One region of the Alicyclobacillus sp. SO9 genome, then DNA from elsewhere that is predicted to be linked to it. Evidence: riboswitches for the same ligand, from Rfam matches in the RefSeq annotation. Region 1 holds a riboswitch; each other region holds the start of a gene.
What was found. Region 1 has a riboswitch for cyclic di-GMP ahead of GI364_RS04460 (methyl-accepting chemotaxis protein). Riboswitches for the same ligand answer to the same signal wherever they lie in the genome.
Positions count from the first base shown of each region.

Region 2: it holds a riboswitch for cyclic di-GMP, as region 1 does, so the genes downstream of both, GI364_RS08210 (GGDEF domain-containing protein) here and GI364_RS04460 (methyl-accepting chemotaxis protein) in region 1, are expected to answer to the same signal.
Region 3: it holds a riboswitch for cyclic di-GMP, as region 1 does, so the genes downstream of both, GI364_RS05205 (hypothetical protein) here and GI364_RS04460 (methyl-accepting chemotaxis protein) in region 1, are expected to answer to the same signal.

Region 1 covers NZ_CP066339.1:999,724-1,003,007, forward strand. The annotation lists gene GI364_RS04455 (G1 family glutamic endopeptidase) at 277-966, shown strand; cyclic di-GMP riboswitch class I at 1,156-1,257, shown strand; gene GI364_RS04460 (methyl-accepting chemotaxis protein) at 1,369-3,054, shown strand; gene GI364_RS04465 (GyrI-like domain-containing protein) at 3,279-3,284, opposite strand, start outside.
Region 2 covers NZ_CP066339.1:1,833,681-1,836,964, forward strand. The annotation lists gene GI364_RS08205 (hypothetical protein) at 1-190, shown strand, start outside; gene GI364_RS08210 (GGDEF domain-containing protein) at 535-1,470, opposite strand; cyclic di-GMP riboswitch class I at 1,537-1,620, opposite strand; gene GI364_RS08215 (TetR/AcrR family transcriptional regulator) at 1,642-2,220, opposite strand; gene GI364_RS08220 (TetR/AcrR family transcriptional regulator) at 2,972-3,284, shown strand, end outside.
Region 3 covers NZ_CP066339.1:1,165,852-1,169,135, forward strand. The annotation lists gene aspD (aspartate 4-decarboxylase) at 1-1,286, shown strand, start outside; cyclic di-GMP riboswitch class I at 1,486-1,571, shown strand; gene GI364_RS05205 (hypothetical protein) at 1,680-2,453, shown strand; gene GI364_RS05210 (hypothetical protein) at 2,450-2,911, shown strand; gene GI364_RS05215 (hypothetical protein) at 2,904-3,284, shown strand, end outside.

The DNA of each region.
Region 1 (3,284 bases):
CAACAATCGAGAAACGACGTACATCCCTTCAGAGTTCTCACTACAAATATGTTGAAAAATTCCTAAAAGCGGAATATCTTTGGATTCCGACTGCATATGTTTGGAATTGTTTCACAAATCATTCACTTTGGAGGGGAATTAATGATTCGAAAGACACTTGTTCAGGCTGCGATGACGACTGCTGTAGCTGGGGCCCTATGTATTCCTGTCACCACGTTTGCGGCAACAGAGGGAACCCATTACACTCATCCGGGCGTCGTCATTAAAAACACACCAATGAGGCGTGTACCCACCAACATTCGAACCCCAAACCTCGCAAGAAGGGTCCATAATCTTGGTTGGGCAGCATCCAACTGGTCAGGCTACGCAATTTCCGGGAGCACCTACAATGACATCACCGGTAATTGGACGGTTCCTACAGTCAAGAGATCCAGCGGTAACACGTACTCGTCATCCTGGATTGGCATCGATGGTTTCAACAACAGCAACTTGATACAAACAGGGACTGAACAGGATTATGTCAATGGTCATGCTCAATACGACGCATGGTGGGAGATTTTGCCGGCGGCGGAGACGGTTATTCCAACAATGGCTGTCAGCCCTGGCGACCACATGAGTGCGCATATTCACAATAACGGGAATGGGACTTGGACCATAACCCTAAAAGACTTGACCCAAGGTGAATCGTTTAGCACAACACAATCGTATTCAGGACCTGGTTCCTCCGCAGAATGGATTCAGGAGGCACCACAAATCAATGGCTCCATCGCGACCTTGGCCAACTACGGTGCCACAACATTCGATCCTGGCACGGTGAACGGTGGAAACCCCAGGCTCACTTCCTCCGATGGAGGCTATATGATTCAAAACGGTTCAGTGGTGTCGGATCCGTCTAACCCGGATTCCGACACGGATGGATTTAATGTCATCTTTGGATCAACGCAGCCAAGTGCTCCCCTATCTTAATTTGTATCAAGGTTCTATTTGAGACAGTAAAACTCCCCTGCGCAATACCGCGCAGGGGAGAATGGTAAGAGCTACAGCATGTGTCACTCTTGTGACTTTTATCGCAGATAAATCTTCTATTGTAAAAACCAAACAAATCTGTTTTGACAATCTGTAGTATTGCTTTCAGTATGTCAATGAAATTATTAAATATGTAAAGGGCATACCAACGGAAACGTTGGGGCGCAAAGCTGAGGGTCTACGGAATGGAAACCAATGGGAAACCCATTCTATGACAGTCTGGCCGCGATTGTAATGGGAGCGCCCTGCCTGGGGGTGCTTTTTTATTGCCGCTGTGTCGAGAATGGCGGGGAAAAAACTCCAGATGGAAACGACGTTTAAATAGAGATGAGGAGAAGGTTTATGACACTGACGCTTCGCAAAAAAATCATTGGCAGCTTCTTAATCGTAGCTATATTAAGTGGAATCATAGGCGTTATCTCTGTTTACTACAACCACAAGTTAGATGGATCATACTCAAACATTACAAATCGCGCTTCTGTCATATTGAACAATGCTACCAGAATGGAATACCTGTCTGAGCATGAAGTCAGTTTACTTAGAGAACACTTTGCAACGAATGCCCCCGATGATCAAAAGGGGATTCATAGCACCGCGCAACAATTAAGCCAGTTAGTAAAGAAAACGTTGCTCCTGAATCCAACGAAAACGAGTGTCACAAAACTAAATAAACTGGCAACAATGAACCAGAAATTTGTTGCTGAGTCGGACAACGTCTTTCAAATGTCCAACTCAAAATCTGCATTACAATATACGATAAAAAACAACCTATTCGAATACGGTGTAAACATGCGAAATGTTGCAGCCAGTGTAGCAAAAACCACTCAAGCGAACTTGAGCCATGCCAAATTGGTAAACCATCAGATATCCCGGAAAACGAATATTGTCGTTATATCTCTTACTATAGTTTTGTTTCTGATAGCTATTGCAGCCGGTGTGATTACGTCCACATTAATTACAACGCCGTTGCTCGCATTAATGAGAGAAACTGAAATAATGGCTGCAGGCGATTTGACACGTGATGATGTGATGATTAAGTCCAAGGATGAAGTGGGCTCTTTAGCACAAGCATTTAATAGAATGAAAAACAATTTAAGATCCATCATACAGAGCGTAAGTGAGTCCTCACAGCAGGTAGCTGCATCCGCGGAAGAACTTTCGGCAAGCTCTGATGAAACCAGTAAAGCAACAGAGCAGATCGCCGCTACCATCCAACAAGCTGCCGACGGTACTCAAAAACAGTCGCTGAACCTTGAAGAGGGAAAGCAATCTATTCTAGAAATGACGAACGGGATTCAGCACATTGCTGAAAACACGAACAATGTAGCCATATCAGCCGAGGATGCGAACCGCAAGTCTGTGACCGGAAATGAAGCCATTCAAACCGCTGTACAACAAATGAGCTCGATTCAAAATACCGTAACAGATTTGTCCAGCGTGGTGCAGCAGTTAGGTTCGAAATCTCAGGTAATTGGTGAAATAACTGATGCCATTACCAGTATTGCCAGTCAAACTAATTTATTAGCGTTAAATGCTGCTATTGAAGCTGCTAGAGCAGGAGAAAGCGGTCGAGGATTTGCCGTAGTAGCAGATGAAGTAAGAAAATTAGCTGAAGAATCATCTAAATCTGCAGAACAAATTGCGGCATTGATTAGGCAAATCCAAGATGGAACGAGTCAAGCGGTGTCCGTCACCGCAGCAACAGCTAGCCAGGTATCCCATGGTCTTAAGGCTGTCAATCAAGCAGGAGTATCATTCGAGGATATTGGATTCGCAGTGAGCTCAGTGAGTGAGCAAATTCAGAATGTATCGGCCGCAACCCAACAACTTTCCGCTGGGGCCGTTCAACTCAATGATGCTGTTTCGGAGATTGCTCAAATATCCGAGGTAACTGCTTCCGGTATGCAGACAGCGTCTGCGTCTACTGAAGAACAACTCGCCGCTGCTGAAGAGATTGGTGCTTCCGCATCTTCGCTTAGAGATATGGCAGAGCAGCTACAAGAATTGATTGGGCAATTTCGTATTTGAGAACGTATTAGAGAACGTATTAGAGAACGTATTAGAGAACGTATTAGAGAACTATCCACTCAGAATTAGTGGGTTAACTTTAGATATGAGGTCCGAAGCCATGCCAAACGGACACATCCTCCGGTCAAAATGAAAACCGGCTGCCTTGCGTTACAGCCGGTTGATTCTGGTTTGTTGCGGCATTGTTGTTACTTGGCTCCTTAGCGTTTGCCGACCTTTAGGTCTCATTG
Region 2 (3,284 bases), 830 kb from region 1:
ATTAAAAAGCCCAATCTTTTCTGAGGCTAAAATGTTGGTAGGATCACCTGATGATCCAGTCGTTGAGTTGATTACCTATAAAGTGTTTCTGGCATATGCACAGGCTTTACAGAACGAAACAGGGGACTCGGTGGACATTGAAACGTTCGTCTCGGAGATTGAAAAGGAGCAGGACGAAGAGGAGGATTGAAACGAAGAAAAAGATTGGTAGCTGACGGCTTGGAGTGTCCCCATATTTTTCCTGATATACTGGATTTAACTATACAGAACAAATGCATGCCCCGATGAACTATTAGAAATAGAAGCTTACCATAACAACAAAAGCAACCAGACTCTGATGAGACCTGGCTGCTTTTGTGGCTCCTATCCATTCTGGCCGCCATATTTATCATTCTATTGATGTTCCGAATATTTATACTATATTCTTTCAGTACAAGTCTCATATGGAAATGTAATCAACGCACCACAAGCAATATTTCAGTCTCCATCTAGGCTTATCATCCGTATGCCATTGAAAATGAAATGACCTCTGATTCATCTTTCTCTCTGCTTCCGAGTATAGAGCCTGTGATCCGCAATTTGTAGGGAAACTTCCCAGTCTGTCTTATTGGGTTGCCACAGTTCACATCCGACGCTAACAGTAAATCGTTTGTTCTTAAACCAATCGGTGGCATATGAAGCTGCATGATCAGCTTCAATCTGGCCACTTTGCAGAACAAACATAAATTCGTCTCCTCCACCACGTCCATATAACCCTTTTGAACCAATATTTTGGATTAAGGTCTCTGCTACTTCAATCAATACAGAATCTCCAGTTGCATGCCCATAAGCATCATTTATCCCCTTAAAATCGTTGATATCTAATATACCGATAATAAAGTTTTCATCAATTCTTCTTGATAGTTTCCTGATTTCACTTATAAAACCTCTACGATTGTAAATCTGCGTGAGTTCGTCATGACGACTTTCATGTTCTGCAATACGCCTTAGCACAAGCATTTCTCCAATGAGAGAGACATGTGTCGCAAGAAGTGACATCAGTTCATCATTCGTCTCATCTGGCACCGTTTTTCTTCCAACAACAATGGCTCCGACGCATTTGCTTTGTATGATAAGTTTCCAGGCTCCGATATACCGTATTCCTTGTTCTGTCCATAATTTTTGCCAAACAGGAGAGATCTCGTTTACAGACAACCACCGATCAGGAATAACATAAGATTTTCCGGTGATCCACGACTTATTCAGCATCTTTGTTAGTTCTGCTGCGGAGTGATCAAGCCCCCACGGTTCATAGACTTTATCCTTTGCATCAGCATTCTGTAAAACAAATTGTCTCCGGTAAATAAACATTCCCGCATCCAAGCCAAATGTATTCTTTAACACGTTTGATACTTTTGAAAAGAGTGTACTGCCACGGTCGGCCGTAGCCCAGTCTCTCGATTCTTTGATGAGTTGTTTTAGATTATTCAACCCTCTATCCCCCAAATTAAAAGACACATCCCCCCATCCGAATGTGCCGTCATATTTATCTCTTGTAACGGCAGCTCGGCCGGCATAGCAAGCGCTGTAGCCCCGTGGCTTTGTGTCCCGCCCTTTCGGAACGGTTTACCTTTTCCTCGACAACGTAACCGAGTCATTCTATTACGCTTCAATACTATTCCAAAACTGAGCCCAAACCATTTCATATCGTTCTCGGAATACCTCTTCGCTGTAACGTTGCATTTCCCAAAACCAACCGTCCATCATGCAAAGCAATTGGGACGAAAGAGCATCACAATCCGCTTTCTTTAATTCCCCTCTTTCCATTCCTACCTTAAAGAGATTGCAGAGCAGTTTGTGTTCCTGTTCAACGACTTTCTTTAATTCTTCTTTTAGATTGATCTCAAAGAAGTCAGGAGGGAATAGCAACAAACGAATAAAAACTTTGAGTTGTGTGTAGTCTCTTAACTGAAACGCAATCACTTGATCAAGAAACTGCTTCAACTGATACTGAACTGATTCCCCAGTTATTTCAATATTTTCTGTTGCTAAATTCAGATGTTTCGTTAAGATGTCATTGTAAATATGTAGCAGAATATCTTCTTTACTTTCATAAAATGCATACAACGACGGAGCCTTGACCCCTACTTCGTTAGCAATTGCTTTCATAGTCATACCTTTGTATCCATTTTCTGCATAGAGCTTAGTTGCCGCCTGAATGACTTTATCTCTGGTGCTCATAAAAGTCTCCCATTTTCATCCTTACTAATATTCGTTAGGTTAAATGCATGATATCAGTCTTTTTAGATTTTTACAATCTTGTGGAAGAGGAAAGTATGCTTTCACTGAGATACACTAATACTTTATTCCTGAACTAAATATTCAAAATGATCCCGATGATACCCTTTCCGCTCTTTAACCCTCGTGAGGAATATAGATGCTACCGAAAACATTGACGAAGCCCTCAGTTTTGCCATAGAAAGAGGCTTCGTTCCTTCTGAAACACTCGTTTGGTCAACTCCAGCGTTGATATGTGTTTTGTTGTTCCGTCCGAATGCCACAGATATTCTCCATCATAGGCCAGGCCGCACAGCTTTTCGCATGAAGGGAAAGCTCTGAACGGGTGTTAGAGTCATTGCGCACATCGCCTCACCATCAGTTGAAATATCGACCTCCACTGAAGACTGTATGTCGTTCCACGAAAGCGACAGGATTTCCCACAGGCTCCTTCGCATAGGAGCAGCGTTCGCCCCAGGGGTATGTTTGAGTATAGGGGACATCGCTACTAGTTGACCATAATGGAGATATAGCAGATCCGCTGGAACCGAATACACCCTGCTGGAACATACATCCTGATATCGCTCCGCTTGACGGGAACATCATTATCCAAAAGACCTCAAAATAAATTGTTGTGGTGCAGTCGTTAGAACAGGCAAGTAAAGCTTGAATCTTCGGATTTTACTTTGACATATGGTTAGCGAACGCTTACCATATGGTCATGAAGAAATCACACGCTGACAGTAAAGAGAATGAAATTGTTAACGCAGCAATCCGATTGTTCTCCCGTAGAGGCATCGAGGGGACGAGTGTTCGAGAAATTGGACGGGAAGCTGGTGTTACGGATGCTGCTATATACAAACATTTTGAGTCGAAGGATAACGTGGCTCTTTCTGTGTTTTCCAGATATTCTGATCGATACTCAAGGTTAGTCGATTATTATCGCCAATTGGAAAGCCCTTTTGAAGATCGACTGAATCAAATGATTGTAGATATATTGGAACAACATGATAGAGATCGCTTTGGTC
Region 3 (3,284 bases), 170 kb from region 1:
GCATTGACCGCAATGGATTTTCGCCCGACGAATGGATTCATGAACTCGTCGATGGTATTATCGGCGACAACTACCCCATGCCCGATAGGATGCTTGTACACTCTGAGAGCATTGTTCACGATTTTTTACTTCAGGAATTATGCGGGAATGACACTTCTTTGGGGAAGTTTGACTTGTTTGCCGTCGAGGGAGCAACAGCAGCAATGTGCTATCTATTTGATTCTCTCCAAGAGAATCGTCTGCTTGCAAAAGGCGCTAAAGTAGCTGTCATGGTTCCTATATTTCCGCCTTATGTTGAGATTCCTAAACTGTGGCGATACAATTTTGACGTCGTAGAGATCCGTGCTTTTGGCACGGATGGAGAGGGTCGTCATACATGGCAGTATCCAGAGTCTGAACTCAATAAATTGCGGGACACGTCAATTCACGCGTTGTTTCTGGTCAATCCCAGTAATCCTCCTTCAGTGGCTATGAACAAGCAGAGCGTGGCTACCCTCAAAGCAATTATCAAGGAATCGAATCCCAGTCTCATGATTATTTCGGACGATGTATACAGTACGTTTGTAGAAGGATACCGGTCCTTGATAGCAGAATTGCCCTACAATACGCTGTGTGTGTATTCTCTCTCGAAATACTTTGGTGTTACTGGGTGGCGTCTTGGTGTGATTGCTTTACACAAAGAGAATGTGTTTGACGATTTATTGAAAGGGCTCCCGGAAGAGACAGTCCAGATGTTAAATCAACGATATTCATCTATTACGGAAGAACCTGCCTCGATTCGATTTATTGACAGGGTCGTCGCAGACAGCCGTCAAGTTGCCTTGAACCACACAGCCGGATTGTCAACACCACAGCAAATTCAAATGACCTTGTTTGCAGCATTTGCACTTCTTGACACGAAAAACACTTATAAGCGCCTCACTATGGATATCTGTCAACGACGCATGCGTCTGCTTTATGAAGGTTTGGAACTGCCCATGCCGAAAATCCCTAACGATGCAGACTACTACACAGAGTTTGATCTGCAGCACTGGGCGGGCCATCACTATGGGAAGGACTTTGCACAGCATCTGGAAGAGAATTATGAACCCCTGGACATTCTCTTTCGCTTAGCGGAACAATCGTCAATTGTGCTGCTAAATGGCGGAGGATTTCATGGGCCAAAGTGGTCCATCCGTGTCTCCTTGGCAAATTTGGAGGACCAGGCTTATCGAGAAATTGGCGGAGAACTTCACCGCGTTCTTGAGGACTATGTCAAGGAGTGGCGAGTTTCCCGTCAAAAGTAACAATTACACAGTTCTTTCACACGTTACTTTTACACACTGCTTCGCGATGTCGTCTTGCTCAAGAATTTATGAATCTTAATACTCAGAGCAGGCAGGATTTCGACAGCATCTGCAGAATAAGAGCGTATATGCACAGGAGACGTTGCAGAAGGGGCATCTTTGGCCCTAAATAGACATGGGTTGCTTTTCAACATCAAGCATAATTTGTTGGCAAACCCCAGGAAACTGAGGGACGCAAAGCTATGGGCCTAAAGCACTTTGTGCAAGGGTTGCCAGGTTGCACTATTGTGATAAATCTGGCCTCAGGCCGGATTTTATTTTGTATTTGCAGTGTTTTCCATGATTTGTTTATGAAGTAAATTTTGTAAAAATCCACTGAAAAGGAGGGTCGATATGGCACGTCCACCAAACAAACCAAAACGCAAGTCAAAGAAGGATACTGAGGCCTCGCCGCTGGCTACTAATATTATTGTTATTGCAATTGCCATTCCTCTGATTTCTATGATAAGTCTTTACAGCCTTCAAAGTGACAAATGGGTTCACGGGGAGACCTTCTGGCTGATAAGCCGCGCTGCTGCCGTGGCGGCTTTCGTGGTTCTTACCTTAATCGTTGTGCTTGGGTTGCTCTTGAGCCATCCAAGAAACAAAGACACGTGGCGCTGGACTGTGCACCTTTTGTCATGGCACCAGTCGTTGATGGCAGCTTTGTTCATCCTCATTGGTTTGCACTTATTCTTCACTCTGTCTGACCCGAAGTCAGGTGTTACATTGCAGCAGGTATGGTTTCCGATTCACGCCCGCTATTATCCTTTGGCCATGGTAGCAGGGGCGGTTGCAGTCTACGGTCTCCTTATCATCATGATAAGTCTGGGATTGAGGAGAGTCACAAAAATGTGGTTACCATTGCACAGAATGTCTTGGCTTGTATGGGGACTGGTTTTTGCACATGGGGTTTTTGGCGGAACAGATACTGTGCGCTTACAGATGATGTATTGGATATCTGCAGGGGTTGTGGTTGTCACCTTTTACTGGCGCCATTGGGTCAACAATCAAAGGCGTCGAGCCAATCAAACGCCGCAGCCGGTTCCAGAGAGCACAGGCACTCCGAGCCATGCTCCTGATTTAGCCAGTTCTACAATTTCTAATCCGAAAGGAGGGTCTATATGAAACCAGCATGGAAACGCGCACTATTAGCCGCAGCCACTCTTGGCTTTGCAGTGACTGGATACGCTGAGGCACAGCCGCTTCACAGATTAATTCCTAAATCTCCGGGTGCTGCGACTCTGACAAATCAGGATTATGTGTCGCTAAACGCAGCAGTGAAGCAACAAACAGCCGATCTCCAAAAACAGATAAAACAGCTCACGAGTGAGGTCAAGCAGGCTCAGCAGAGTGATAAAGACGCTAGTGTCTCACTTGAGAAATTGCAAAAACAGGCAGTGTCTCTGCAACAGCAGTTGACGGCCAAGCAGGTCGCAGCCAAGCAGGCACAGCAACTCGCCTTGGCACGTTCTGCAGCGCAGGCGCGTCAGTTAGCCCAGCGAGTTAGCCCGCCGAAAGTCCAGAGTGTAACTCGGGCTTCAGGGAAATCTGACGATGATGGTGGTGGCGGACACGATGATTAAACCTTGGCAAAAAGCGGCACTTAGCGTACTTGCAAGTCTCGGTATATATGGGATTTTGCTGCACTCCATTGAAGCAAATACACGGAAGTCGAACCATGACGCGGCTCTGATTCGTGCTGAAAAGGAACAGTACCAATTACTTGAGACGGAGTTGAAGAAACAACAAGTTGCCTTGGTCCAGTTACATTTGGCACTGACGAAAGAGCACGCTAAAAAACTCCAAATCGAAGCCAAGATGGCTGATGCGAGAAGTCAAATTGACAAACTCAAGAGTGGAATCCAGGTAGCTGCTGTTCATGTGTCGAATGCACAACACGCGGCTGCCAAGGTATCCGTTCCGACGCCTTCAGTAACCGTTTCCAATCCTCCGCCA